DNA from 4 places in the Alcanivorax sp. MD8A genome. Region 2 is predicted to be linked to each of the others. Evidence: predicted binding sites of a transcription regulator. Region 2 holds the regulator's gene; each other region holds the start of a gene.
What was found. The regulator LexA, encoded in region 2, represses DNA repair genes until DNA is damaged. The targets are predictions, from matches to a motif close to TACTGTNTANNTANACAGTA.
Positions count from the first base shown of each region.

Region 1: a site for LexA is predicted at 4,306-4,325, ahead of uvrA (excinuclease ABC subunit UvrA). Genes of this name have one in related genera too.
Region 3: a site for LexA is predicted at 5,431-5,450, ahead of ruvC (crossover junction endodeoxyribonuclease RuvC). Genes of this name have one in related genera too.
Region 4: a site for LexA is predicted at 5,814-5,833, ahead of umuD (translesion error-prone DNA polymerase V autoproteolytic subunit). Genes of this name have one in related genera too.

Region 1 covers NZ_AQOQ01000013.1:32,692-40,240, forward strand. Annotated here, with positions in the region: gene A15D_RS08745 (glycerophosphodiester phosphodiesterase family protein) at 1-546, opposite strand, end outside; gene A15D_RS08750 (hypothetical protein) at 660-1,460, opposite strand; gene uvrA (excinuclease ABC subunit UvrA) at 1,463-4,291, opposite strand; gene A15D_RS08760 (response regulator transcription factor) at 4,432-5,082, opposite strand; gene A15D_RS08765 (MFS transporter) at 5,375-6,751, shown strand; gene ssb (single-stranded DNA-binding protein) at 6,826-7,338, shown strand; gene A15D_RS08775 (type II secretion system protein N) at 7,348-7,549, shown strand, end outside.
Region 2 covers NZ_AQOQ01000037.1:23,079-30,627, reverse strand. Annotated here, with positions in the region: gene A15D_RS14910 (universal stress protein) at 41-490, shown strand; gene A15D_RS14905 (cyclic nucleotide-binding domain-containing protein) at 518-1,168, opposite strand; gene lexA (transcriptional repressor LexA) at 1,435-2,049, shown strand; gene A15D_RS14895 (DUF1499 domain-containing protein) at 2,081-2,497, shown strand; gene A15D_RS14890 (TatD family hydrolase) at 2,448-3,272, shown strand; gene A15D_RS14885 (glutaredoxin family protein) at 3,481-3,702, opposite strand; gene rlmKL (bifunctional 23S rRNA (guanine(2069)-N(7))-methyltransferase RlmK/23S rRNA (guanine(2445)-N(2))-methyltransferase RlmL) at 3,702-5,816, opposite strand; gene rmf (ribosome modulation factor) at 6,087-6,293, shown strand; gene A15D_RS14870 (quinone-dependent dihydroorotate dehydrogenase) at 6,646-7,549, opposite strand, start outside.
Region 3 covers NZ_AQOQ01000001.1:120,943-128,491, forward strand. Annotated here, with positions in the region: gene A15D_RS00455 (M48 family metallopeptidase) at 1-1,160, opposite strand, end outside; gene A15D_RS00460 (PA4642 family protein) at 1,336-1,635, opposite strand; gene A15D_RS00465 (HU family DNA-binding protein) at 1,821-2,195, opposite strand; gene aspS (aspartate--tRNA ligase) at 2,597-4,360, shown strand; gene A15D_RS00475 (YebC/PmpR family DNA-binding transcriptional regulator) at 4,535-5,275, shown strand; gene ruvC (crossover junction endodeoxyribonuclease RuvC) at 5,496-6,014, shown strand; gene ruvA (Holliday junction branch migration protein RuvA) at 6,058-6,657, shown strand; gene ruvB (Holliday junction branch migration DNA helicase RuvB) at 6,803-7,549, shown strand, end outside.
Region 4 covers NZ_AQOQ01000011.1:33,593-41,141, reverse strand. Annotated here, with positions in the region: gene A15D_RS07640 (SIMPL domain-containing protein) at 1-368, shown strand, start outside; gene A15D_RS07635 (AraC family transcriptional regulator) at 377-1,402, shown strand; gene A15D_RS07630 (DUF3336 domain-containing protein) at 1,558-3,018, shown strand; gene A15D_RS07625 (ATP-binding protein) at 3,067-5,313, shown strand; gene A15D_RS07620 (hypothetical protein) at 5,451-5,744, shown strand; gene umuD (translesion error-prone DNA polymerase V autoproteolytic subunit) at 5,852-6,283, shown strand; gene umuC (translesion error-prone DNA polymerase V subunit UmuC) at 6,285-7,549, shown strand, end outside.

The DNA.
Region 1 (7,549 bases), on a different contig from region 2:
GGCGACATTGGTCGCACGAGGATTGGCGCCATCCATTTTGCCCTTGAGCGTCTTGAATTGAGCAAGGGTGATGTCGCTGGTGCAGCACTGCGCTGTGGCGGGGTTGCTACCATCAAAAGGGGTGAAGGGTTGGCTGCATTGGCTGGCAAGGTCGGTTTCAAGGATATTGGTGGTCGTGTGAAGGTCGCATTGGGAGTGGCGGCACACCAGCTCCTGATCCTGGGTGAAGGCCACATCACACTCGAGAATACCGGCCCCCATACGGGCGGCGGCCCGGTAGGATTCTTCGGTATGCTCGGGAAATTGCAGCGGGGCCCCCCGGTGACCGATGGAAAAGTCATTGGGCTTCTGGGGTCGCCGTTCGGCAGCGCACGCCTGGAGCGCTTGTTTGACTGGCCCATCGTCCATGTCATTCACAAGGTAATAGGGGCGTGGGCCCAACTCAACCGTGCCTGTAGCGGGTTGGCCATGGCCGGCGCAAGCGGCGGCCGCGCCAGCCAGGCCGATAGCGGCCAGCAGTCCCTTGAGTGCCCAAATCCGTTTCATGATTAACCTCCATAGCGAGTGATGAGGGTGATCATGTTGACCGTTTATGACGTTTCGGTTGGCAGGATTATTCAGGCTGGTGACAAGCCGTGAAAATGTGATTTTCCTCTGGTTCACTGCTTGGCGAGAGCTTGTTTGCGGAGGATTTTTGCGTTGTACACAGAGCTATAGAATTCCGCGATGGTCATGCTGAGCTGTTTGGGCCTACCGTCACTAATCAGTCGCGCGGTCCAAAGTACTTTCCCGTCACTTTTCCGGATTACGGCCATATCGCTGATTGCACTGCCAAAACTGCCTGCATAACCGCTGCCTCCAGACATGGTGCTAAGGATCGCTGCTGAGGTAATCATTGTCGCTTTGGCGCCAGTTGTATGATGCCAGCCCGAAAAACGAGTGAGCAGATAACAACAACTTCCGTCTTCGTATTGTTCGAGGGGTTGAGGCAGAGAAAGGGAGTTTTGTTGCACTGGAGCTGGCAGTTCAGGTACGCCAAAGAAGGATGTCGACTCTTTTACCTGTTCCGGAGTTAAGTCGTCCGCCCAGGCGCTTGCGTAAAGTTGCGAGATGGCCTCGATGACTGGCTCATCAAGGGAGAGTGTAAGATTTTCTATTTCATAACCCTTGGCGATAAGGTCGAGCTGCTCGACTAGTAACCTCTGTCCATATCCCGGGAGCTTTGTGGTACCGGTGACCTCACCGCTGAGTGTTCTTTCTTCCATCGCAAGATCTGGGGGCAGGATGGTCATGGTGTCAAAGGACCAGTAGTCCTGTTCGCTAATATCCTGAGCGGGAAATGTGCGCAGGCAATGGTCCGCGTAACAATTAAAATTCTCCCCCAGATTCTGAAGTCTTGAGCATGCACTGAGGAAGATAGCCAAGGTAAGAATCTTGGCTGTCCGGGCGAATAATTGCATTTTTATTGGCCTATCATGGATTTCAGAAAACGCCCGGTATGACTGCCTTTCACTTTGGCGACCTCTTCCGGGGTGCCCTCGGCGATGATTTCGCCGCCACCGTCCCCGCCTTCCGGCCCCAGGTCGACAATCCAGTCTGCGGTCTTGATGACGTCCAGGTTATGTTCGATCACTGCCACGGTGTTGCCGTGGTCTGCCAGACGGTTGAGGACGTCCAGCAATAGCTGGATGTCCTGGAAGTGCAGGCCAGTGGTGGGCTCATCGAGGATATAGAGGGTGCTGCCGGTGTCCCGGCGGGACAGCTCCTTGGCGAGTTTGACACGCTGTGCTTCGCCGCCTGACAAGGTGGTGGCGGCCTGTCCCAGCTTGATGTAACTGAGCCCCACGTCCATCAGGGTCTGCAGCTTGCGAGCCAGGGACGGGACGGCATCGAAAAACTCGCGTCCTTCCTCGATGGTGAGCTCCAGTACCTCAAAGATGTTCTTGCCCTTGTAGGTGATCTCCAGGGTCTCGCGGTTATAGCGTTTGCCTTCACAGACTTCGCAGGGTACGTAGATATCCGGCAGGAAGTGCATTTCCACCTTGATGACCCCGTCGCCCTGACAGGCTTCGCAGCGGCCCCCTTTGACGTTGAAGCTGAAGCGACCGGGTTTGTAGCCACGGGCGCGGGCTTCCTGGGTGCCCGCAAACAGGTCGCGAACCGGTGTGAAGATGCCGGTGTAGGTCGCCGGGTTGGAGCGCGGCGTACGGCCGATGGGGCTCTGATCAATATCGACGACCTTGTCGAAGTGCTCCAACCCTTCGATGGAGTCGTAGGGGGATGCCTTCAGGGTGGTGGCCTTGTTCAGTCGGGTGGCCGCCAGCGGATAGAGGGTGCTGTTGATCAGGGTCGATTTGCCAGAGCCGGACACGCCGGTAATACAGGTCAGCAGGCCCACGGGAATGTTCAGGGGGTGCCCCTTGAGGTTGTTGCCGGTGGCGCCGTGAAGGGTCAGCCACTGGTCATCCTGATTCTGGCGACGCTGCTCCGGCACGGCAATTTGCTTGCGTCCGGACAGGTAATCACCGGTCAGGGAGGCTGGGTTGTCGGCCACCTCCTGGGCAGTCCCCTGGGCCACTACGCTGCCACCATGGACCCCGGCACCGGGGCCGATATCAATGACGTGGTCAGCCAGCCGGATGGCATCTTCGTCGTGTTCCACCACCAGCACGGTATTGCCCAGATCCCGTAGTCGGGTAAGGGTGTTGAGCAGTCGTTCATTGTCTCGCTGATGCAGGCCGATGGAGGGCTCGTCGAGTACGTACATGACGCCCACCAGGCCCGCCCCGATCTGGCTGGCCAACCGGATACGTTGCGCCTCACCACCGGACAGGGTCTCCGCGCTGCGTTCCAGTGTCAGGTATTCCAGCCCCACGTTCACCAGGAACTGTAGGCGGTCACGGATTTCCTTGAGAATCTTGTCGGCAATCTCGCCTTTGCTGCCGGGCAGGTTCAGCTCGCTGAAGTAGCTGTGCGCCTTGCCGACGGCCAGGCGTACCACGTCCGGCAGAGTGGTCTGCTCGATAAAGACATGCCGTGCGGCTTCACGCAACCGGGAGCCATTACAGCTGGGGCAGCTGGACGTGGACATGTAATTGAGCAGGTCTTCACGGACGGCATCGGATTCTGTTTCCCGGTAACGGCGCTCCATGTTGGGGATGATCCCCTCGAAGGGATGGTTGCGCTTGATGATGTCGCCGCGGTCGTTGAGGTAGCGAAACTCGATGCTTTCCTTGCCGGTGCCGTAAAGGATTTTCTTGCGGACGGTTTTGTCCAGTGACTCAAAGGGCACGTCCATGTCGAAGCCGATGCTCTGGGACAGGGAGTTGAGCATCTGGAAGTAATAGACGTTGCGGCGGTCCCAGCCACGGATGGCACCTTCCGACAGGGACAATTCCGCCGAGTTGATCACCTTGTCCTCGTCGAAGAACTGCTTCATGCCCAGCCCGTCACAGCTGGGACAGGCGCCGGCCGGGTTATTGAACGAGAACAGTCGTGGCTCCAGTTCAGGAATGGAGTAGCCGCAATGGGAGCAGGCGAATTTGGCAGAGAATGTGATCTCTTCGCCTTCTTCCCCCTCCATGGGGGCAATGATGGCAATGTCATCGGCCAGATTCAGGGCGGTTTCGAAGGATTCCGCCAGCCGGTTCTGCAGGTCGCCGCGTACCTTGAAACGGTCCACCACCACTTCGATGGTGTGTTTCTTGTTCTTTTCCAGGTCGGGCGTGTCATCCATGTCGTAGATGCGGCCATCCACGCGTACGCGGATAAAGCCCTGGGCCCGCAGTTCTTCAAACAGGTGCAGGTGCTCACCTTTCTTTTCGCGAATCACCGGCGCCAGCAGCATCAGTTTGCTGCCTTCTTCCATGTCCAGAACCTGGTCCACCATCTGGCTGATGGTCTGGGCGGCCAGCGGGCTGTCGTGTTCCGGGCAGCGGGGCTCGCCGACACGTGCAAACAGCAGCCTGAGGTAATCGTAGATTTCGGTGATGGTGCCCACGGTGGAGCGCGGGTTGTGGCTGGTGGATTTCTGCTCGATGGAAATGGCCGGGCTAAGCCCCTCGATGTGGTCCACATCGGGTTTTTCCATCATCGACAGAAACTGACGGGCGTAGGTGGAAAGGGACTCCACGTAACGGCGCTGGCCCTCGGCATAGAGGGTGTCGAAGGCCAGAGAGGATTTGCCAGACCCGGACAGACCGGTAATTACCACCAGCTTGTCCCGGGGGATATCCAGGTCCACGTTTTTCAGGTTATGGGTGCGTGCGCCACGAACCAGAATGGTATCCATCAACTGCCCCTGAGTACTGTCAAAATGAACAGGGCAGTATAGGCGAAATACTGTGAAGGGGAAAAGAAAGAAGCCGCTTGCACGCAACACGCGTCACGCAGGCACGGCAAGGGCGCGCGTGCTGCGTGAGGCGGAAGGGGTTAGAGGTTTTCCTGGGCCCAGTTCACCGCCTGCAGGCGGTTGGAGGCGTTGATCTTCTTGAAGATGTTGTAGATGTGAGTCTTGATGGTGTGCGGGCTCAGGTTGAGGCTGCTGGCGATTTCCGAGTTCTTGGCACCAGTGGCCATGACCTTGAGCACTTCCACTTCGCGATCAGTGAGGTTCACTTCACTGCGCGAGAAGGTCTTGTTGAAGGTGCGGCTCTTCATCAGGTAAGCCTGCAGCACCGCACGGGGGAACCACAGCTCGCCATCAAAGATGGCCTTGATGCCTTTGCTAAGCAGAGCCTGTGGGCAGTCGTGCTGGAAGCCGCCGTTGACCATGGGCAGGCCGGCCAGCTTGGACAGGGATTCGTCTGTATCCACATTGAAGACGGCGATCAGAACGTCGTTTTCGACTTCCTGATCGGCTTCCAGCAGGTGGGCAATCACCTCGTTCACGTCCACGCTGTGGTAGTCCACCAGAAACAGGCTCTGGTCAAATTCCTGCAGGGTCGCCACGGTGATGTCGCTCACCGAAGGGATGGATCGTGCAGCGATCTCTTCTTTTACCAGGAATTCGGTGAGCAAGGCATTCTGCAATTGCTGGCTGCCTACTACGTAAACCTGCTGGCTGTGTTGTTGGGTGTTCATTGGCCCGTCCATGACTGTTGGGAGTGGCGCCCCGGGACATCGTGTCCGGGTAGCGACTCCCTAGGCAGATGCCTAAGAAAAAAAACTGATCAGCATGTGAATTTATCACCGCTTTGACGGGGGTTCAATTTGCTGATGCCGGTTCCTTACGGGTTTTACTGATTTCACGATCAAAGGTAGCCGCAAGGGCGGGGATTGGGCATCCCCTCAGCTGCAGCGAATCTGATACACTGCCTGACCTTTTGTCGATAGACGGCCCGCAAGCCTGCCCGGTGAGGAGTACCAGCGTTACATGACGGCACCTGCTTCCCCTGTTCCTGATGCATTACAGCGCACGGAACTGAAGACCACCGGGTATCTGGCCACCATTTTTGCCTTGCGCATGTTCGGGTTGTTCATGATCCTGCCGATCTTTGCTGTGTATGGGCAGCGGCTGGAAGGGGCAACCCCTTTGCTGATCGGTACCGCGATTGGTGCCTACGGCTTGATGCAGGCGTTGCTGCAGATCCCCTTTGGCATGTTGTCTGACCGCTTTGGTCGACGCCCGTTATTGCTGGTGGGCTTGCTGTTGTTCATTGCCGGTGGGGCGGTGGCGGCGTTGAGCGACCACATTGCGGGCGTGATTGCCGGGCGGGCCTTGCAGGGGGCCGGGGCGATTGCCAGCGTGATCATGGCCCTGATCGGGGACGTGGTGAGCGACCGGCACCGGACCCGGGCCATGGCGCTGATCGGCATGTCTGTCGGCGGCTCTTTCATTCTGGCCTTGATACTGGGGCCATTGCTGGCCTCCTGGTTGGGGCTCTCCGGGCTGTTCTGGATGACCTCGGTGCTGGGCATCTTTGCGTTTTTCGTGGCCATGGTCGTGCCGGCGCCCCGGGCGCTGCAGGGCGAGGCTCTGCCGGCGGGGGAGCGCTTCCGTCGCGTACTTGGCAGTAAGACATTGCTGCGATTTGATGTGGGCATTTTCAGTCTTCATCTGATCATGACCGCCTCTTTCGTGGTGGTGCCGGCCCTGTTGAGCGAGCGTCTTGGCATGGGGTTGCGCAGTCACAGCCTGCTCTACCTCGGGGTGCTGGTGGCAGGGTTTTTGGCCATGGTGCCCTTGATTATCCGTGCAGAACGGCGTGGCGCCATGCCGGTCAAGCGTTTGGCAGTGATCCTGCTGGCCCTGTCGCAGCTGTTGCTGGCGCTTGCCGGGGCGGCTGTCTGGCACTTTGTGGTCGCGTTGCTGGTCTTCTTTGCGGCCTTCAACCTGTTGGAAGCGCTGCTTCCCTCTCTGGTGGGACGGGCCGCGCCGGCAGGTACCCGGGGCACGGCCATGGGGGTCTATTCCACCAGCCAGTTCTTTGGCGTGTTTGTGGGGGGGCAGCTCGGGGGCGCCATGTACCAGTGGTGGGGCGCCGCCGCCGTATTCTACGGTTGCATGGTGCTGGCGTTGGTCTGGTTGCTGGTGCTGGCAGGCATGCAAGAGCCGGCCAAACTGGATAATCGGGTGCTGCGTCTGCAGCCAGGACAGGACAGCAAGCTGCTGGCCAGTCAGTTGCAGGAGGTGCCCGGCGTAGTGGAGACCGTGATTGTGGAAGAGCAGGGGCTGGCGTTGTTGAAAGTGAATGCCCGCGAGCTGGATGAGGCCCGCCTAGAAGGGCTCGCCGGTATCGCTCAAAGCTGACACAATGGCGGTTTTGCTGCCAGCAGCAAGCACATAATGATTGATTACTGACCTTCAGAGTCACGGAGAGAGACATGGCGCGCGGCGTTAACAAGGTAATTTTGATTGGCAACCTGGGGGCAGACCCGGAAACCCGTTTCATGCCCAGCGGCGGTGCGGTGACCAATGTACGGCTCGCCACCAGCGAAAGCTGGAAAGACCGTCAGACCGGCCAGATGCAGGAGCGTACTGAATGGCACCGGGTGGTGTTCTTCAACAAGCTCGGTGAGATTGCTGGCGAGTACCTGAAGAAAGGTTCCAAGGTTTATATCGAAGGGGCTATCCGTACCCGTAAGTGGCAGGGCCAGGATGGACAGGATCGTTACACCACCGAGATCGTGGCCAGTGAGATGCAGATGCTGGACGGCCGGGGTGAAGGTGGCGGTCAGGGTGGCGGAGGCTTTGCGCCACAGGGCAACCAGGGTGGTTATCAGAACCAGGGCGACAACTTTGGCGGTGGTAATGCTCCGCAACAAGGTGGCAGCGCGAATCAGGGGGGCGGATTCAGCGGCCCCGCGGATGACTTCGACGACGATATCCCGTTCTAAGGGCGCCTGATGCCTCGCAAGCTGACTCTCGCACTGGTCTTTGTTGCCTGTCTGCTGGTGTTTCTGGTGGTGTTGATGCCCGCCGCCGTGCTGGTGGAGCGGGTTCCACAGCTCCGACCGGGGGGCGCTCCATTGACCCTGGAGACATCCCGTGGCCGCTGGTGGAGCGGTCAGGTGGACTGGCGCTGGCAACAGCAGCAGGGCACACTGG
Region 2 (7,549 bases):
AGTTATACTGCCGGGAAAGACGGCTTTCATGGAGAGAATCGTGCCTACGCCCTATCGCAAGATCCTGGTTGCCATCGACGGCAGCGATGAATCCGCACAGGTGCTATCCCGTGCCGCTGGCGTCCTGTCTGGCAACGAAGGAGAGCTTCACCTCATCCATGTGATCGAACCGCTGGCGCTGGCCTACGGCGCCGATGTCCCCATGGATGTCACTGACCTGCAGACCGGGCTGATGGAACAGGCCCGGGAAATGGCCAGGCGCTATGCCCAGCGCTACCAGATTCCCGATGGCAACGTGCACGTAGAGCTGGGTTCTATCGAGAAGACCATCCTCGACAAGGCCGACAAGCTGGAGGCCGACCTGATTGCTGTCGGCAGCCACACCCGCAGTGGTCTGGCGTTGCTACTGGGGTCCACGGCTCGCGGGCTGGTCCCCGGTGCCCATTGTGATGTTCTGGCAGTGAAGGTCGACCAGAATGGCAAGGGCTAGGGAACCTCTGAATAACGCCTTGCGTGCTTAGGTCAGCTGGATCGTGCCGGTATTGGCCTGACTTTCCTCGTTCCAGCGGCATAGCAGCTCTGCCAGGCTCTGGGCCTGTTCGCGCAGGGCATCCAGTTCTTCTGCACTGCCTTTCTCACCGTGAAAAACGGGCAACTTGCGCATGGACTGCACCAGTTCGTGAGTTGGGGATTGCATACGCTTGACCTCCAGGGTCCAGCGTATGTGGTGCACAATCATATGAAAAAAGGCCAAACGGGTCGCCAGGGAATACGGGCTGTCATCCTCATTGAAGGCATTGAAATCCAGACTCGCCAGCACCGCTTCACGGGCATTGTCCGCGACCCTAATCGTGGCGCTGCGCGGGGTGCCGAGCAGCATGGACAAGGTGCCGAACACCTCACCGGGAGACACGTAATACAGTGGAGCCTCACTGCCCTGCTCTGCGCACACTTCCAACTGACCACGCAACAGGAAATACAGCGTGGAATCCACGTCACCGGCACGAATTACCGTGTCGCCGGAACCCGCTACCCATAACCGGGTGTTCTGTTCAATCTGGGCAAACTGTGCCTGATCGTCCCTGGCAATTTCATTGAAAAACGGGACCCCGGAAAGTAACTGCCGAACCCGCTGCTGGCCGAAATCATTATTGTTGGCCTGCTCCATCTACCTTCCCCGTTTAGCCTGACCCATGCCATTGATGGATATGAAAACCCAATGCTAGTGCCCACGACCAGACAGGGCAACGGCAGGAATGACAAATCCGTGCGCCTTACTGGTCAGGGGAACCTGGACAAATAACACTGTTCATATTGTCAGTGCTCGTGCTAGGATCAAAATCAATGGCCCCAATGTCGCCTTTGGCTGACAGAGGCAATCAGGAAATGCGCACACGGGAAGGCGCCATTTCTGACGACCACACGGAGAAGGTTATGAGCAGCAAACTGACTGAACGCCAGCAACAGGTTCTGGATTGCATTCGTGAGTGCCTGGCCGACACAGGCATGGCGCCAACCCGCGCCGAGATCGCAGATATCATGGGCTTCCAGTCCAAGAATGCGGCGTCTGACCATCTCCGTGCGCTGGAACGCAAGGGCTATATCAAGCTCCATAGCGACCGCTCCCGCGGTATCCAGCTGCTCGATAACGCCTACTGGTCAGAAGAAGAATTGCCCATCGTCGGCAAGGTGGCGGCCGGTGTACCCATTGAAGCCATTGAAAACGTGGAGCGAACCGTTCCCGTCCCCCAGGGGTTGTTCAAGCAGCGCCCAACCTACCTGTTGAAGGTTCAGGGCGACAGCATGATTGATGCCGGTATCTTTGATGGCGATCTTATCGCCGTGCGCAAATCGAATGTGGCCCGCAACGGCGAGATCGTTGTCGCCAGAATTGACGAAGAAGTCACAGTCAAGACATTAAAACTGAACAAGTCCAGTGCTACCCTGCTACCGGCGAATGAGGCCTATGAGCCCATCAAGGTGCCAGCCGACCAGCTGGTTATCGAAGGTATTTTTGTGGGGTTGATCCGTGATCCGAATTCTTATTAGTGTCCTTGTTCTGGTACTGAGTAGCAGTGTCATGTCAGACGATAATAACTTGCTCGCGCCCTGCCCGAATTCCCCCAACTGTGTGTCCAGCCTGAGCGGCAGCAAGGACCACTGGGTTCCCCCTCTGGAGGTATCGGACAACCGTGACACCAGTCTCCAGCGTCTCCAGACCGTATTGGATGCCCAGCCCCGTGTGGAATATGACGTGGTCGGCCAGTCGCGCATTCAGGCTCGCTTCAAGAGCCTGGTACTTCGCTTTACGGACGACGTCACATTTTACGTACGCGAAAATGGCGTCGTAGAGGTCCGCTCTGCGTCCCGTGTCGGTTACTGGGATTTAGGTGCCAACCGCCGTCGGGTAGAATCCCTGCGCAGCAAACTGGCAGAACTGAAATCCAATGACACAACCGCACAACACACTCCCCGAAGCGCCCATCCTCTGGGCTGATATCGGCGTCAACCTGACGGACAAGCAGTTCCGTGAGGACCGCAATGACGTTATCGACCGTGCTCGCGCTGCCGGGGTGACCTGGCAGCTGATCACCGGCACCAGCCTCGACGAATCCCGGCAGGCCGTCACTCTGGCATCACAGCACGACGACCTGTTCGCGACAGCGGGCCTTCACCCACACAGTGCACGCTTTTATTCGCCGGAAATGGAAAAAGAACTGCGTGAGTTGCTCAAGTCGCCAGAGGTCCGCGCGGCAGGAGAAATGGGCCTGGACTTCAATCGGGACTTTTCCCCCCGCCCGGATCAGGAAAGGGCGTTCGAAGCACAATTAGCCCTGGCGGCTGAAGCCGGGCTGCCTGTTTTTCTGCATGAGCGCGATGCCCATGACCGCTTTCTGCCGATCCTCAAGGCCTGGCGTGACCAACTGAAAGGGGCCGTTGTGCATTGCTTTACGGGCTCGAAACGGGCGCTGTTCGACTATCTGGATCTGGATTGCCACATCGGTATCACCGGTTGGGTGTGCGATGAACGCCGTGGCAAGGAGCTCGCCACTCTGGTGCCCAATATTCCGGACAATCGCCTGCTGCTGGAGACCGACGCGCCCTATCTGATCCCCCGTGACCTCCCTGAGCCGCCCGTGCAAAAACGCCGCAATGAGCCGTGCCTGTTACCGTGGATTGGCCAACGTGTTGCTACACTTCGAGAACAGGAAGTGACGGCTCTCGCAGCCATCACCTCAGACAACGCCGCAACGCTTTTCTCCGGGCGTTGACACACAACCCAAACCCACTCACAACACGTGTGTATCCTGAGAGATACCATGGTGACCCTGCATGGGATTCTGCCCACCACAGCCGGCTGGACAGCAGAGTGAGAGCAGTCGTCCGCCCGCGATGCCCCTCACCCGGCCGTTCATTCGCGGTGGAACCATCGCTCCCACAATTCCGGTGCCCCCTTGTGGGATATTGCCTGCAAGCGATTCAGCCCTGAAGAAACGCCTGGACTTCGAGCAGCCCGAAGGGCCAGGCAAGCTCCTTACCTTCGCGAGACAATACCGGGATTCGCTCGCCGTATCGTGCAATCAGGGCATCATCCTCCGCCACATCCACTGCCGTGATTTCCTGAGAGGGATTCACCATCAATAGCAGCTCGCGCGCCTGATCACACAGGTGACAACCCACGGTGGTGTAGAGCACAACCATTAGCCCTCCTCCACATGCCGGATCGCATAGAGCACGTGAACCTTGTCGTTGCGACGGAAGTCCTCGGGAATACTCCAGCGAGTCAGATCTTCCACGTCATACCACTTGCGAATGGATTCATCCAGTTGGAAGCGACGGTAGTTGCACGAAAAGTAGAGCACCCCTCCCCGCTCCAGCCGCTTCATGATTTTGCGGATCAGATCACCATGATGTTCTTCCACCACGAAGTCACTGCGGGACTTGTTATTGGAAAAGGTCGGCGGATCGCAAAACACGATGTCGAACTGCTCACGGCACTCATCCAGCCAGCGCATGGTGTCAGAACGTTCCATCGCATGCTGATCCGTTGAAAAGCCATTCAGCGCAAGGTTACTGGCCGCCCATTCGAGGTACTTTTTGGATGCATCGACCGTCACTGTACGCTTGGCTCCGCCCACAGCGGCATGCACAGTAGCAGAACCGGTGTAAGCGAACAGATTGAGAAAGCGCTTGCCCGAGGCTTCCTCGGCGATTCGCAACCGCACCGGTCGATGATCCAGGAACAGGCCGGTATCCAGATAGTCCTGCAGGTTGACCAGCAATTGGGCCTGCCCTTCCCGCACTGGCCGGTAGTGACCTTGCCCATCCAGTTTCTGGTATTGCTGCTTGCCCTTCTGCCGTTCACGAGTGCGAAGATGCACCTGCTCGCGGTGCACCCCCAGTGCGGCCCTCACGGCGGTCACGGCCAAGTCGCGTCGGACTTTCGCCTTTTCCGGATCGACGGTTTTCGGTGCCTTGAATTCCTGTACCAGCACCTGGTCGCCATAGATGTCCACCGCCACATTGAACTCGGGCAGATCACGGTCATAAAGGCGATAACACTGGATATCTTCGCGCTCCAGCCAGCGCCGCAGATGCTTGCCATTCTTGCGCAAACGATTGAGGAGCGGCTTGGCGTCTTCGGGAACGTCAAAGGCCGATTCATCGGCCACCCTGACCACCACCGGCGCAGCCAGTGAACGCGGCAGATAACGGCGGATAAAGTTGTTGAAGGGGCCATTCTTCAGGCGCCACTGGGTATCCAGCGTCATCCCGGTCCGGTCCATCACCTGCGCATCTGCCCCCAGTAAAATGGCGGTCCATTGCGGTGCCAGCACAGACAAGGTGCGCCCCAGACCCAGATGCAGCCATCCTGCCTGTTCCTGCTCGTCCAGGCGCTCGCCCCAGGGCGGGTTGGTGAGCAAGATCCCCTGTTCGGCAAAATCACGCTGGCGCAGGGCGCCCAGCTCACGGCGCTCAACGTGAATGGCCGCTCGAACCCCTGCCCGCTCCGCGTTTTGCTGGGCAAGTTGTATCGCCTTCAAATCGGCATCAAACCCTTTCAGCGACAGCGTAGGCACAGGCCGCTCAGCAGAGTTCGATGCCTCGGCCATGGCGGCTTCCCACAACTGCCGGCGACAACCCCGCCAATGTTGAAAACCATAATGGCGACGGTTGGCACCTGCCGCCCGCCCAGCTGCCATCAAGGCCGCCTCGATCAACAAGGTGCCTGAGCCACAAAAAGGGTCCAGCAGTGCGGCTGGCCGGTCTTTGCTGGCCCACCCTGCGGCCCATAGCATGGCCGCTGCCAGCGTCTCGCGCAGTGGCGCCCGACCACCGGCCAGGCGATAACCCCGCCGGTGCAACGGCTCCCCTGCAAGATCAAGCCAAAGGTGCGCTTCGTTCTGGTCTAACCGGGCCCTTACGCAACAGCTACCACGGGGGTCACGGGAAATGGGGAAGGCATCACCCAGCGCCTGAATAAACCGCTTGGCGCTGATACGGTTATCGCCACGCACACCGAGACCATGCTCCACATGCACGTGCAACGGCGCATCATTGCCCACCAGCGCACGCCAGTCCTGGCTGGCGGCCAACTTTTCCGGGGCAATATCCGGGGTCAGTTGCAGGGTTGCCAGGGGCAATAACACCCGCTCAGCCAGCCGCGACCACAGGCACACCGTCAAGGCATCGGCACTGCCTCCACTGAACACCACATGCGCCTTGCCCGTCTCTGTTACCGGCATTCCCAGGTGGCTCAGTTCTTCGGCCAGCAACGGGGCCAACCCGGGCATGCTGGTAGCGACAAATTCCATTATCTATTCCTCATAAGTGACTGTTTTATGCACAGGAAGAATTTTTATCCATTCAATTTCAACCAGTTACATAAACTGTCATCGTGCTGTCCTTTATACGTCATATGCTTAAAGGACGGCCAGCATATTGCTACTTGGTATTCGACACACCCTGGTGCCTTTCCCATACTGAATGTGTCGACCCTGAAGATGAAGCCATTCATTACACGGGCATCGCTTTTGCCCGGGGGTCATTCTTGTGTACCGCTGTCTGTGAAAGGGAAAGCGTCTATGAAGCGACAAAAACGAAACAGAGACGACCGCGCCTATAGCCGGGGATACAACGCCGGCCTCGATGGAAAATCCCGTGAAGATTGCCCCTTCGGTTCGTTAACCGCACGAACTAACTGGATGGGGGGCTGGCGTGAAGGCCGCACCCACTTCGCACAGGGTATGCTGGGTGTTGCCAGCATCCAGAATCTGAAAAACATCGGATAATCTCCTCAGTTCCTCATCGCGCCGACGCGTTCGCGCGCCGACCCACAGGGCCCCACCAGGGCCCTTTTTAATGCTTCATCGCGGGTTTCCGGGAAAAGCCCAATTTAATCCCCTCCCTTTCCGTAGGAGCGTCGCTGGCGGCGCGATAACCCACGTCGTTAAAGACTGATTTACCACAGAGGTCACAGGGTTCACTGAGAAAGACGGTTTTCCTCTGTGTACCCTGTGTCCTCTGTGGTGAAAGTGCTTTTGATCCTGGTCTGGGATCGCGCCGCAAGCGACGCTCCTACGGAAAGACGATTCCCGATAATCCGCGATGAACCTTTTTAATGCGAGTCAAAAAGGGAAAAAGCTATTTCCAGGCCCTGGCGATATCACCGACCAAACCGGGGCCCTGGTAAATCAATCCGCTGTAGACCTGCACCAACTCAGCGCCCAGTCGCTGTTTCTCCAGCGCATCCGCCGCACTATTGATCCCGCCCACACCGATAATCGGGATTCTTCCTCTAAGCGCCGTACTCATGGTCGCCAGTGCCTGATTGGCAATCGGGGTCAGCGGTGCACCGCTCAAGCCCCCCTGTTCTTCGGCATTGGCCAGGCCTTTGACGCCCTCACGGGACAGGGTGGTATTGCCCACACAAACACCGTCAATACCGTGCGCGACAAAAGCCTCAGCCATGGCATGCAGCTCTTCTTCAGTATTATCCGGGGCAATCTTGATCACCAGCGGAACCCGGCGTCGGTGCTGCTGGTCCAGGCGGGTTTGTGCCTCACGGAGCGTGCCCAGCAATTTATCCAGCGCTTCACCGTGCTGAAGCTCGCGAAGCCCGGGGGTATTGGGGGAAGACACATTGACCACCAGATAGGTTGCATAGGCATGTACCTTTTGCTGACAGGCAAGGTAATCCTGCACGGCATCTTCCACCGGGGTGTCTTTGTTCTTGCCGATGTTGATCCCCAGCACCCCTTTATAACGGCTGCTTTTTACGGCACCGACCAGATAATCTACGCCCAGATTATTGAAACCCATCCGATTGATGATGCCGCCCGCTTCAGGCACCCGAAACAGGCGTGGCTTCGGGTTCCCTGGCTGAGGTCTCGGGGTGATGGTGCCGACCTCAATGAAGCCAAAGCCCAGATCGGCCAAGCCGTCGATACAGTCACCGTTCTTGTCCAGACCCGCTGCGAGCCCAACCGGGTTGGGGAACTCAATGCCCATGACCTGACGGGGACGATGGGGTACAGCACCCGGCCAC
Region 3 (7,549 bases), on a different contig from region 2:
TCACTAAGCACGCTGGTCAGGTTGCGGTCGGTCTTTTTGCTGAACTTGCGGCGCAGTTTTTCGAACTTGCGGAAACTGCGGAAGTTGAGCGCATAGAGCCGGACTTCCTGCAAACGCTTGTAGGAATACATCACGTCCAGTGCGTCCATGGAAAATTCCGGACGGATCTTCATGGCTTTTTCCAGATAGCTGATGGCCTCATTGAGGTCACGCTTGCGGTTCATGTAGATCAGGGCGTTGGCGTATTCGTAGTTGACGATGGGGATGTCCGGGGCCAGTTGCAGGGCGTCGGAAAAGGACTCTTCCACCGTGGTGGTGCGCGCGCCGTAGGTCATGCGACCGGTGAATTTACCCACCCTGCGCATGATGCCGGCATCCACCCCAGCACGAAATGCGTGTGCCAGTGGCTGTTCGGGCATGATTGCGACCACTTCCTCGGCGCTGTTCTTGATCTTGCCGATATAGCGGCGGGCCACAACAACGGGTACGGGCGATTCCTCGGCAATGCGGGCAATGGCGTAGGCATAACCCAGTTTCACGGAGGCGACAATCGGAGCGACCTCCGGATCATCCTCGGCTTCCGCCATCACTTCAAAATAGTCTTCTGCCCGGTTCGCCACGTCCTGCAGCATCATATATTTGATGCTCTGACGGTCGGTCAGGTAGATGGCATACATCAATTGGGAGAAGAGGGCAGGAATCTCGCCCATGGGGCCCAGTTTCAGGCCTTCTTCCCGGGCTTTCTGGAAATCACCCGAGAAAAACAGGCGCCAGACCTGCAGGCTGCGGGTCTCCAGTACCTGATAATCCCCATTCCAGTCCGTAATACCTTCCTTCATGAAGGGATACTTCTCGAAGTTCTTCTTCATGTAGGCTGCTGAGGGGTAGGGCACTTTCAGCCCCCGCATCAGGTATTCCCACTTTTCACGGATCTGCTGGTCGGTGTAGGTAAAGAAGCTTTTCTTGTAGGGAACGTCGTTCCATTTTTCCACGAAGATGCGCTCATCCACCGGGATTTCCTGCATTTGCAGTTCTTCCGGGGTGACTTCATCCATTTCGTCATCGACGTCGTCGTCGCGGGCTGCCTGGGCTTGCAAGCTGATAGCACAAAGCACAATCAGGCACAGGCTGCGCCAGAAGGGTTGGGAGGTAGCTGCCATGAGTAGTACGGCTCTTGTTGTTGTTTATTATCGGGCGAAAGATATATCGCAGGGCCCCTATGACCTAACAATGCCATGGGGCGGGGCGGTGAACAAGTTCTCCCCGGTATGTATTCCCGTTGGGTTTTGTATCTGAGGGGTTGCCACCCGGGGCGCCGGGTGGCGGAAGCAAAAATCAGGCGGTACCGCCGGCCTTGCGCAGGACGTCAGCGTAGTCTTCGCAGCGTGGGTGTTGGGTAATGACGGTCAACAGGGTCCGGTTTTCCGGATCTCGGCTGTTAAGGTCACGGCCTTGTGCCTGGAAGAAGGCGACAAACCGCTCGAAATCTTCTGCCCGCAGGGCCCGGTAGGCCTTTTCCAGTACGTGAAAATCAGGGTTTACCCCCTCTTCAGCAGGAAAATCGAGAAATACCTTGATCTGTTCATCGGTCATCGGCTCGCCGATGATCTTCTTCTTGTCTTTACGTTCTGCCATTGCAGGCTCCTTGGAATCCGCTCACGGGAAAGGCTGATGAAGGGCGGAGGCGCATGATCGCAACGTCGGCACCCTGTCCGGTTGGGGGCGCATTATAGAGGGTGGAGATTGCCTTGGGCCAGTGCAGCCGCAGAGCGAGGGGAGCGAAGGGAAGATGCCGCCGGGCAGAGCCCGGCGGCGGGCCATCAGGAGGCCATGTCTTTCAGTTTCTTCAGCGGACGGATCTTGACCATGGTACGGGCCGGCTTGGCCGCGAAGGTGGTCTCTTCGCCAGTGAAGGGGTTGATGCCCTTGCGAGCCTTGGTAGCGGGCTTCTTCTGGGTCACGATTTTCATCAGGCCCGGCAGGGTGAACTGGCCGGCGCCACGCTTTTTGATGTGTCCTTCGATGATCACGCCCAGCTCATCAAACACGGCATTGACGTCTTTCTTGGTCAGGCCGGTGGTGTCGGCGATCTGGTTAACGATCTGGGTTTTGTTCATCGGTTCGGTGACAGTCTTTACTTTGCGCGCAGCAGTGGTGCTGGCGGCTTTGGCAGCGGTTTTCTTCTTTGCAGCCATGGATAGCTTACCCCTTTTTGGTGTCTTCCTGAGTTGTGATGGTGCCTTCTGGTTGGGCACCGGTGATGCTTCCCTGATCAGGTTCGCCCCTGGACTGCGTGCTGGAAGCGGTGCGGTGAGCAGCACACGACTTTGCCAACTCAGAGGGTCACTGATGTGGTTCGCATCTTTTATAAGTCAGGAAAATCCAGTTCACAAGCGCTGAAACCACTATTTTTCGCGGGTTTCAGCAAAATTTTACGGCTTGAGAGGCGGTTTGGTGTGCATTGTGCCGGCGGCATGGCTCGCAGCGGGTGGAATCGCTATACTGTGGCGCCTTTTTTCTATGACCCGGTGCCGGGGCTGCAGACAGGTTGTCTGGCTGCGGGTCGTACACTCAGAAATACGAACGGACAGAGAGCATGCGTAGCCATTATTGCGGTGATTTAAGAGCGTCCCACGACGGAGAAACTGTTGAGCTGTGCGGTTGGGTACACCGCCGTCGTGACCATGGCGGGGTGATCTTCCTCGACCTGCGTGACCGTAATGGCCTGGTGCAGGTGGTGTTCGACCCGGACACCGTGGACGCCTTCGCACTGGCCGACAAGGTACGCAGCGAATACGTGGTGAAAGTGACTGGCCGGGTGCGCATGCGTGATGAAGCCGTGCGTAACAGCAAGATGGCCACCGGGGATATCGAGGTGCTGGGCAAGGCCCTGACGATCCTTAACGAAGCGGCCACCCCGCCGTTCGAGCTGGATGAGCACGGTGGTGCCGGTGAGGAAGTGCGGCTCAAGTATCGCTACATGGACCTGCGTCGCCCCGAGCAGCTGCGTAACTTCCAGTTCCGCTCGCGCCTGACTCACGCGGTCCGCGCTTTCCTGGAAGGCCAGGGCTTCATGGATGTGGAAACCCCGATCCTGACCCGTGCGACCCCGGAAGGGGCCCGTGATTATCTGGTGCCCAGCCGGACCCATGCCGGCAGCTTCTTTGCGCTGCCGCAATCGCCCCAGCTGTTCAAGCAGTTGCTGATGGTGGCCGGTTTCGATCGTTACTACCAGATTGCCAAGTGTTTCCGGGATGAAGACCTGCGTGCTGACCGTCAGCCGGAATTCACCCAGATCGACCTGGAAGCCTCTTTTGTTGAAGAAGAGGACATCATGGGGATCACCGAAACCATGGTGCGCAGCCTGTTCAAGGAATTGCTGCAGGTCGAGCTGCCGGACTTCCCGCGCATGCCGTTCTCTGAAGCCATGCGCCGCTTTGGCTCCGACAAGCCAGACCTGCGTATTCCGCTGGAGCTGATCGACATTGCCGATTTGCTGGCCGGTGTGGATTTCAAAGTGTTCTCCGGGCCGGCCAACGACCCCAAAGGGCGTGTGGCAGCCATGAAAGTCCCGGGCGGTTGCAGCCTGTCCCGCAAGGATATCGACGGCTACACCAAGTACGTCAGCATCTACGGCGCCAAGGGGCTCGCCTACATCAAGGTCAATGATCTTGCCGCTGGCGCGGAAGGCCTGCAGTCCCCGATCCTCAAGTTCCTCACCGATGAGGCCATTCAGGGCATTCTCGAGCGCACCGGCGCCGAGACGGGCGACCTGATCTTCTTCGGGGCAGACAAGGCGAAGATCGTGAACGAAGCGCTGGGCGCCCTGCGAGTCAAGGTAGGTCACGACCTGAATCTGGTGGAAGGCGACTGGGCCCCGCTGTGGGTGGTGGACTTCCCCATGTTTGAAGAGGAAGACGGCCAGTTCCATGCCCTGCATCATCCGTTCACCATGCCCAGCTGCAGCCCGGAAGAGCTGAAGAGCAATCCGGAAGGCGCCTTGTCCCGTGCCTACGACATGGTCCTCAACGGCACGGAGCTGGGTGGTGGTTCCATCCGTATCCACAACCCGGCCATGCAGCGTGCGGTGTTTGAAGCATTGGGCATCTCTGATGAAGAAGCGGATGAAAAATTCGGCTTCCTGCTGGATGGTCTGAAGTACGGTGCGCCGCCCCATGGCGGTCTGGCGTTCGGTCTGGATCGCATGGTCATGCTGATGACCGGTTGCGATTCCATCCGTGATGTTATTGCTTTCCCGAAAACCCAGACTGCAGCCTGCATGATGACCAATGCCCCGTCCCCGGTGGACAACAAACAACTGCGGGAAGTGGGCGTACAGGTACGTAAAGAAGAAGACTGATGAGGGGTCGGACGTCGGCTGTCTGACGTCGGACGCTTAACCCGATGCTGCAATTCTTGGTGTGTTTCCTGTCGGCTCAGAGAGAAATTGACAGGAAACACGGCCAAACGTTTGGACACAGGGTTTGGCGTCCGGCGTCAGACGTCTGACCTCCAGTAAGCAAGCGGAGGAAATATGGCAGGACACAGTAAATGGGCCAATATCAAACACCGCAAAGCGGCCCAGGACGCCAAGCGCGGCAAGATTTTTACCAAACTGATTCGTGAGCTGACTGTCGCCGCCAAGATGGGTGGCGGTGAGCCGGCGGATAACCCGCGGCTGCGGGCCGCCATGGACAAGGCGCTGGGTGCCAACATGACCCGCGACACCATCGACCGTGCCATCAAGCGTGGCGCCGGTGGTGACGATGGCGGCAACATGGACGAAATCACCTATGAAGGCTACGGCAAGGGTGGTGTTGCGGTGTTGGTAGAAACCATGACCGATAACGTGAACCGCACCGTGGCGGAAGTCCGTCATGCCTTCACCAAGTTCGCCGGCAATCTGGGCACCAGTGGTTCAGTGGCGTTCCTGTTCACCAAGCGCGGTGAAATTTACTTCGAGCCGGAAAGTGTCGACGAAGAAAAACTCATGGAAGTGGCGCTCGAAGCCGGAGCCGAGGATGTAGAAGAGATCGACGGCGGCGGTTTCCTGGTCATTACCTCGCCGGACAAACAGTTCGGTGAAGTGGTGGATGCCTTGCGTGCGGCAGAGCTGGAGTTTGCTGACGCTGAAGTGACCATGCATGCGTCCACCGAAACCGAAATGGATACGGACACCGCGGAAACGGTCCAGAAGATGATCGACATGCTGGAAGACCTGGATGATGTCCAGAACGTCTACACCAACGCCAGTTGGCCGGCACAAGAAGAATAGCTACGAGCTATGAGCTTCCAGGAAAAGCAAAACCCCGGATTTATCCGGGGTTTTTGTTTTTTGGAGGGAGTAGGGTGGGCTCCCTATGGCTTTGTTGTAGAAGCTTGCTTGCAAGCGACGTGGGCTGGCGTGCTGCGTGAAGCGCCTCTCTGGCTAACTGGACATTTGGACAGTCTTTCGGTACAACTGACGCAGATTTTCTATTTGTGGTCAGACAGTTATGGCATTGATTCTCGGTATCGACCCCGGTTCGCGCCACACCGGCTATGGGCTGGTGGAGCATGTGGGTAATCGGTCCCGGGCGGTGGCGTTTGGCACTATCTCGACTTCCCATAAGGAAATGCCTCCCAGGCTGGGAGAAATCTTTGCCGGCATTGATCAGGTGGTAAAAGAATATGGCCCTGCGGAAGTGAGTATCGAGAAGGTCTTCATGGCCCGCAATGCGGATTCGGCGCTCAAGCTGGGCCAGGCGCGGGGTGCGGCCATTGCGGCAGTGATGCAGGCGTCAATTCCGGTATTTGAATATTCGGCTCGCCAGGTCAAGCAGGCAGTGGTGGGCAAGGGGAGTGCGGAAAAGATTCAGGTCGGGGAGATGGTGCGTCATTTGCTGGGGTTGGATAAACGCCCCCAGGAAGATGCCGCCGATGCATTGGCGATTGCACTGTGTCATGCCCACATGCGTGTCTCGCTGGCGAGAATGGCGGGCGCCACGGCGGTGCGCAACCGCCGTATCCGGTAATTCAATGCACCAACATCAACAACACAGTCATTAAGGATTCAGCATGATTGGACAATTGCGTGGCACCCTGCTGGAAAAGCGCCCTCCGCAGCTGCTGCTGGACGTGAACGGGGTCGGTTATGAAATCGAAGCCCCCATGACCGTGTTTTATGACCTGCCGGAGGTGGGGCAACCGCTGACGCTGCATACCCACTTCGTGGTGCGGGAAGATGCCCAGTTGCTGTATGGCTTTTCCAGCCGTTATGAACGGGAGTTGTTCCGGGCATTGATCAAGGTGAACGGGGTGGGGCCGAAAATGGGGCTGGCGATCCTCTCCGGTATCGAAGCGGACCGGTTGGCTCAGTGTATTCATGATCAGGACAGCACCACGTTGGTGAAGGTGCCCGGTATCGGCAAGAAAACCGCGGAGCGGCTGGTCATCGAAATGAGCGACCGGCTGGACAAGATTGACGGTGCGCCGGCCAATCTGCCCGGCAGAGTCGCCATTAACGCCCCGGATGATGCCCGCAGTGATGCCGTTGCTGCGCTGGAAGCCTTGGGCTATCGCAACAAGGATGCCGCGGCGGCGGTGGGCAAGGTGGCAGAAGAGGGCGCCAGCAGCGAACAACTGATTCGCCTTGCGCTGAAAAGCCTGGCGCGTTGAGGTTCCTTTTTACCAAACGACCGGCAATCCCTCCTTGCACAATTGTGATGATACCAATAGCCGCCGGGTGGCCTGCTGCGTTACGCTAGCTGTTTAAGGGCCTTGCCCACACAACTCATCTGGTTGAGGCGGATCCACCGCGAGCATGGATAACGAACGACTGATTACTGCCGGCAGTGTCGGCAGTCAGGAAGACCAGCAGGATCGGGCGATTCGCCCGGCCAGCCTTGCGGACTACCATGGCCAGGCCAAGGTCCGTGAGCGGATGGAAATCTTCATCGATGCGGCTCGCGGCCGCCAGGAAGCGCTGGATCACACCCTTATCTTCGGTCCGCCCGGTCTGGGCAAGACCACTCTTGCCCATATTATTGCCCGGGAAATGGGCTGCGAGCTCAAATCCACCTCCGGTCCGGTGCTTGAGAAAGCCGGTGATCTGGCGGCCATTCTGACCAATCTGGAGGAAGGCGACGTCCTGTTCGTCGACGAAATTCATCGCCTTTCCCCGGTAGTCGAAGAGATCCTCTATCCGGCGATGGAAGACTACCAGCTGGATATCATGATTGGTGAAGGCCCGGCTGCCCGTTCCATCAAGCTGGATTTGCCTCCTTTTACCCTGGTTGGGGCGACCACCCGTGCCGGGTTGCTGACGGCACCGCTCCGCGATCGCTTCGGGATTGTTCAGCGACTGGAATTCTATGGTGTCGAAGATCTGGCAGGGATTGTGCAAAGAGCCTGCGAGATTCTGGCGATTCCTATTGATGCGGCGGGGGCGCTGGAAGTGGCCCGGCGTTCCCGTGGCACGCCGCGGATTGCCAACCGTCTGCTGCGCCGGGTGCGAGACTATGCCCAGGTCAAAGGTGATGGCTGCATTACCGAGGTGATGGCCCAGCGG
Region 4 (7,549 bases), on a different contig from region 2:
ATCAGGTCAGTCGTGATGTCACCTTCCGGGTAAACGGCATGAGCGTCTACACTCGCCTTCTCGACGGCCTTGCCAGCCAGAATGTGCAAGACCTGCATCCCGCCGGCACCGAGATCAGCAATGTGGACATCCACACCGATCGCGCGCTGGAAAAAGCTGTGGACGATGCCCGCCGTCGCGCTGAACGGATCGCCGACGCCGCCGATCGCAGTGTCGGTGAAGCGATTCGCATCGAAGCCCAGAATGTACAAGTGCCGCGCCCGGTCATGATGATGGCTCGAGCCAAAGAAGACGCAGCAGGCAGCAGCTACCGCCCGGGTGAAACACAAATCAGCGCCCACGTCAGCATCACCTTCGAACTGGAGTAATCGTCTGCGTGAATGATCTGGGACAAATCAGTGCGGCGGCACTGCAGCAATATCTGGCACACGGTGAAGACCGTGGGCTGGATATTGCTGCCGCCATGGCCACCGCAGGCTTGTCCCGGGACACCCTTCAGCAGCCAGACGCCCGTATCGATGGAGAGGATTTTGAGGCACTGCTTCATCAGCTGATCCAGCAAGCCGATGATCCACTGTTCGGCCTGCGCACCTCCGCCTTCATACAGCCGGGTTCCTATAACGTGATCGGCTATATCGCCATGAGCGTGGGCACCCTGCACGAAGCGCTGGACAAGGTCACCCTGTATGAAAAGCTGGTGGGCGACATGGGCACCACGGATATCGCCCTTACCCCGGAGCAGGCCCAAATTCGCTGGAACTGTCGTTACACCCGCCAGCCTGCCCGCCAGCACCTGATTGATAACGTCCTCAGCTCGTGGTTGTGCTACGCGCGCTGGCTTACCGGCAACGACCAGCTTGCCCCTCATCAGGTTTGGCTGGAGCATTCCGCACCGGACAACGCCAGCCGAGCAGCCTATGAAGATATCTTCCGGTGTGAGGTCTGCTTCAATAAACCGGTATCCGCACTGGTGGGCCCGGCCCAGTTGCTTGAGCTACCGATCCGCCAGCCAGACCCGCTGCTACTTTCCACACTGGAATCCCACGCTATCGCCCAACTGGATAAACTCGGAGTGGAAACCGGGCTCGCGCGCCGGGTACGCCAGTGTATTCACGATGCCATTGGCCGTACCCTGCCCCGCAAGGAAAACATCGCCGAGCGACTGGGGATGAATGTGCGTACCCTGCACCGTCACCTGGCAGATGAAGGGCACAGCTGGCAGAAGCTGCTTGACGAAGTTCGTCTTCAGGAAGCTCGCCTGCAGTTAAGACAGACCCGTAAACCCCAGGCAGACATTGCCGAAGCGCTGGGTTACTCCGACATCCGCTCCTTCCAGCGCAGCTTCAAGCGCCATACCGGCATGACCCCTGGCCAGTACCGCCAGCAGGACGAGCCCAACTGACGTGTCACCGTACTCCGGTACGCAAATTCACACATAATCCTCACGGCCGAATACCCAACATCGGCCTTTTGTCTGACAAAACCTTCATTCTCACCGCTCCCCATGGCTATACTGACATCAGACAATGACAACAAATATCCGCGGAGAGAGCCGGCATGAAAGGCACACTCAAGCAGCTGGAGCGCGCCATTGAGCACGCCCAGACCTATGAAGAATGGTACGAGGCCAGCCAGGAACACGACCGCCTGTCCGGCGCTGACGAGTGGAAGGAAATCGACCGCTCCGCCCACTACGACTACGAACTGATCCGCAACCGGCTGTGGCAAATCCGTCAGGCCCGGGAGCGCAACGACGTCAACAAGCTGGTCTTCCACCTCCATGAAGGCCTGCACGGCAACCTTGGCAATATTTCCAACCCAAAGCTGTATCAGCACAGCCGGGTCGGCACCAAACGCCTGATCGAAAACTACCTCACCGAAGTCACCACCGCTCTCAACTACCTGTGCGACAGTAACTTCAAGGAATTCGGTCTCAAGGAAAAACTCGATTTCTTCGAAACCACCGGTCAGGCCTTTGGCCAGAGCTGTCTGATGCTATCCGGTGGCGCCGCCCTGGGGCTGTTCCACATCGGGGTCGCCCGCTGTTTGTGGGAGCAGGGCTTGCTGCCCTCGGTCATCTCCGGCTCCAGTGCCGGCAGTATCATTGCGTCCGTGGTCGGCACCCATAACGACGAACAGCTGAAAACCAAGCTCGAACCGGAAAACATCTATCTGGAAGCCTTCAAGGTGATCGGCTGGAAAGGCTTGCTGCGCGGCACCCCGGTGCTGGATGGCGATCACCTGGAAGGTTGTCTTGAAGAAAACATCTTCGATATGACCTTCGAAGAGGCCTACCGCCACACCGGCCGTGAAATCAACATCACCGTCAGCCCCTACGATCGCAACCAGCACGCCCGCCTGCTCAACTGGCGTACTTCACCCAATGTGTTGATTCGCAAAGCGTCGCTGGCGTCCTGCGCCATCCCCGGTATCTACCCACCCGTTTCCCTGTGGGCCAAGAATATCGACGGTGAGCGTGTTCCCTATATTCCGGGGCGGAAGTTTGTTGATGGCTCCATCGTTGACGATCTGCCCATCCAGCGACTGGCACGCCTGTATGGAGTGAACCATTCCATTGTCAGCCAGACGAATCCTCACGTTGTGCCCTTCCTGTCACGTAACGAGCACGCAGAGAGCACCCTGCGCATGGTCGGTGACTGGGCACTCAAAAACGTCTCCATGAATGTTCGCTATGGACTGGATGTGGTGCAGAAGCGGGTCGCCTCCAACGACCTGGGCCTGATTATCGACAAAGCCAGAAGCATGGTCGGCCAGAAATACATGGGCGACATCAACATGATTCCGCCCCGCCAGCCGCTCAATGCATTGAAAGTGCTGAGCAACGCGACCCTGGAAGACGTGCGAACCTTCATTCGCCGCGGTGAAAAAGCCACCTGGCCCAAAGTGGACATGGTTGCCAACACCACCACCATCAGCCGCACCTTCCGCGACTGTCGTGCTCGCCTGGACCGCATCGAAGAGCGTATGCTTGACCAGGTACCGATGTCTGTCGTGTAGGCCTGCCTGACCCCGCGCAGCGTCGGAAGGGTTTCAGGGAGAGAACGTTTGCGCGGTTTGCTAACCCCTTTTTCCAGGCATAACCCGCTGGCCTTACGGTTGGCGGGGGCCATCCTGTTGGTCAGCCTGCTGGTCATGCTGATCAGCATCGCGCTCTTTGTGGTACGCGAATATCACCAGGGCACCCAGCGGCTGGAACAGAATCTCGCCCAGATCGAACTCACCACGCTGCCCGGTCTGTCCCGCTCACTGTGGAACTTCGATGAAGAGCAGCTGCGTGTGCAGCTCAATGCCCTGGTCAGCCTGCCCGATGTGGAATATGCCGTGATCCGCTGGCAGGACTGGAACGGCGGCAGCAAAATGCTCAGCGCCAGTGACAGTGCCGCCCACCTTCCGCAGGAACCGCACCGTTTTGCCCTGACCTATCAACGGCGCAGTGGTGAAATTGAGCCCCTTGGCACACTGGAGCTGGGTATTTCCCAGCACAGTCTCTACCAACAGCTAGGTCAGCAGACCATCTTCCTGGTGATCTTTCTGGCCATGCAGGCGCTGATCAGCGCCGTGCTCATTATCATCCTGTTACGCCAGTTACTAACCCGTCGTCTGGGAAAACTGGCCGATGCCACCCGGCAACTGACCCTGTCTTCCCTGCATCACCCCATTCCGCGCCAAACCGAGCCCGGCAACGACGAACTGGACAATATTGCCGCTGCGCTTGAGACCATGCGGCTGAGATTACTGGAAGACATCCAGGCACGACAGAGCGCCGACCAGGCACTCCTGAAAGAGCGGGAATTGCGGCTGGATAATGAAGAGCGACGCATTCGGGCTGAAAGCGCCAACGATGCCAAGAACACTTTCATGGCGACCATGAGCCACGAAATCCGTACGCCCCTCAACGGCATCATCGGCCTGCTGGACCTGCTCCAAGGCTCTCCCCTGAACCCCCGCCAGGCGCATTATCTGAAGCTGATGCAGCAATCCAGCGAAAACCTGCTGGCCATCATCAACGATATTCTCGATTTCTCGAAGATTGAGGCGGGAGAACTGAAGCTGGAGCATCGACCGGTCAATCTGGTCGGCCTCATTGAGGACACCCTGTGTGCCTACGCCGGGCAAGCCGAAAAGAAGCACTTGTTGCTGGCCTGTGAGTTACTGCTCAAAGACCACCAAATCATTATGGGGGACGAGATCCGGCTACGTCAGATCCTCATGAACCTGATCAGCAATGCCATCAAGTTCACCGAGCAGGGGCACATCATTGTCCGGGCGCTGGATCATCCCCAGGGGGTGCGCATTGAGATCGAAGACACCGGTATCGGTATCAGTGCACAACAACAGGCCGGCATCTTCGACGCCTTCGCCCAGGCGGATCAGAGTACCGCGCGCCGTTTCGGCGGCACCGGACTGGGCCTGAGCGTTTGCCGCTCACTGAGCGAGATCATGCAGGGAACCCTGTCCGTCGACAGTATTCCGGGTAAAGGCAGCACCTTTTCCCTGCAGCTGCCCCTGACCCCCGCCCCCGATCAACCCACTCTGCCGGACCTGGGCGGTTCCCCCCAGCTGGTCATCAGTGAACAGGATGCCCTGCAGCAGCCCCTGACTCGCATGCTGAATCTGGCCAATGGCCGCCCGTTACGTGGAGCGTCGTTGGCTATGCTCGACAGCGCGCCGGCATCCGCCATTGCCCTCATCGATATCAACCTGCTTCATGGCCAGACCTGCACCGAGGCCACTCCTTCAGGCTGGCAGGACAGAGCGATTTTTATCTGCCATGAAGACATGGATTCCCCCCCGCTGCACTACCTTCGCCTACCGGTCACCCGCACAGCCTTGTACCGGTTACTGGCCCATGAGGCCCAACCAGGACAAGACACCCGTGCGCCTGCAACCTCCCCGGCCCTGCCCCCCCTCCGTGTGCTGGTGGCCGAGGATAACCCGGTGAATCGCTCCGTGCTGCAAGCCCTGCTGAGGTCCCTGTCCCTGCCGGAGGCCACCATCTGTGACGACGGGCAGGCTGCGCTGGAGGCCTACCAGCAACAGCGTGGCCAGTTTGATGTCATCTTTATGGATGTGGAAATGCCGGGACTGGACGGCCCCGATGCCACCCGGGCCATTCGCCAGTATGAACAGCAAGCCGGGCTTCCGCCCTGCCCCGTCATTGCCCTGACCGCCCACACTCTGAACAGCGATGCCCGCCTGGTTCGCGAAGCCGGGATCAACCAGGTCCTCAATAAGCCCCTACGCCGCCACACCCTCATCCAGTGCCTGCAGCAGCTCTCCGCGCAGCGCTGACGCTACCCATTTACCAAGAACCCGAACCCCGTCACAAACTACTGACAATTCGGCAAACAAAACCGACCGACCCTGTGCAACTTCTCCCCTATCGTAAGGTCATATCGGCAGATGGCCTTGACGCGATTGAGGGCAACATGAATACAGACACCACCCAGAACTGGCTCCCGGACTTCCTTGATGAAGTCGGCCTTCCCCAACATGCGGTTTTCCGTGGCTACGTCCTGTACAACGATGAGCAGGAGCGCTTTCTGGCCATCAACACCCTCAACCCTAGCTGCGCCCGCAGCCATTACGTGCAAAGTTGTGCCTGGGCCCACCGCTATCCGGTGATCCGCATGGCCAGCGATGCCCTGCGCAGCCACGACGCAATGCTGGAAGTTCGTGCCCTGTTCGAGCTGGGGCGTCGCTATCTGACCATCCCGGTCTAGCAGGCTGTTGAGAAGCTCTTCTCCTCACTCATTACAAGACTCTTGATTGCCTCTGGGCCTTTTCGGATATACTGATCATAAGAACAGTATATCCGGAGCGCCCCACCATGCCTGTCTCTCTTCTTTCTCCCGCCCACGAGATGCCACCACTCGAGCGTCCCCTGTATGCCTCTCGCATCCCGGCTGGCTTTCCCTCTCCTGCCCAGGATCATATTGAACAGCGGCTGGATCTGAACACCTTGTGCATCGAACACCCCAATGCCACTTTCTTTGCCCGTGCCAGCGGCGATTCCATGCTCGGGGCGAGCATTTCTTCCGGCGACATACTGGTCATCGACCGGGCACTGGAGGCCCGCCACGGGGATATTGTCGTCGCAGCCCTGGATGGCGAATTCACCGTCAAGGAGCTGTGCCTGCACCCCACCCCCTGCCTGAAAGCCCACAACCCGGCCTATCCTCCCCTGATGCTGGATGACAACAGTCAGCTCGATCTCTTTGGCGTGGTCACTTTTGTCATCCACCAGACCCGGCGCAAGTGATATGTACGCCCTGGTAGACTGCAATAACTTCTATGCCTCCTGCGAAACCCTGTTCCGGCCGGATCTGCGCGGCAAACCGGTGGTGGTTCTGTCCAACAACGATGGCTGTGTCGTCGCTCGCTCCGCAGAAGCCAAACGCCTCGGCATTCGTATGGGCATTCCGGCATTCAAAATTCGCCATGCCGTGCAACAACACGGCATCACCGTGTTTTCTTCCAACTACGCCTTGTACGCAGACATGTCTGCACGGGTCATGGCCACCCTTGAACAACTGGCCCCCGCCGTGGAGGTGTATTCCATTGATGAGGCCTTTCTGGAACTGAGCGGCATCCCCCTGCCACAACTGCAACCGCTCGGCGAACGGATCCGTCACACCATTGGTCGCCATCAGGGATTGAGCGTCTGCGTGGGAATTGCCCCCACCAAAACCCTGGCCAAACTGGCCAACCATGCAGCCAAACAATGGCCCGCCACGGGCGGCGTGGTCGTGCTAAACGAGCCGATACGGCAACAGAAACTGATGCAGCGGGTGCCGGTAACCGACATCTGGGGAGTGGGACGACGGCTCGGAAAACGCCTTGCGGAACAGGGTATTCACACCGCCCTGGACCTGGCCCGGTGCCAGCCTGAGCAGATACAGAAACAGTTCAGTGTTGTACTGGCACGCACCGTGCGAGAACTCAACGGCAATGCCTGTCTGTCACTGGAGAGCATCCCGGCGCCACGTCAACAGATCATCTGCTCGCGCTCATTCGGGGAACGGGTCACCGACAAGACCATCATGCAGCACGCCATCACGACCCACGCCTGGCGTGCCGGTGAAAAACTGCGCGGCCAGAACAGCCTGGCCTCCCAGCTCAGCCTCTTTATCCAAACCAGCCCCTTTACCCCCGGTGAAGCCCGCTACAGCAACCAGGCAACAGGCCACTTCCCAACCCCCACTGCCGATGCCCGGGACCTGCTGGCCATGGCCCGCAAGTTGCTGGACGGCATCTGGCAAGACGGTTACCGCTATGCCAAGGCCGGCATCCTGATACACGATATTGCCGCCCCCGGTTGCCAGCAGAACAGCTTGCTGGACCCACCCGCCCGCGCCCGAACCGACACCCTGATGGCCACACTCGACAACATCAATCAGCAAGGGATCGGCAAGGTATGGCTGGCCGCCCAGGGTATGGAAGCACACAGACCAGAATGGGGAATGAAGCAGCAGCAGCTCTCCCCTGCCTACACCACACGATGGCAGGAGCTGATGTCCGCCCTGTA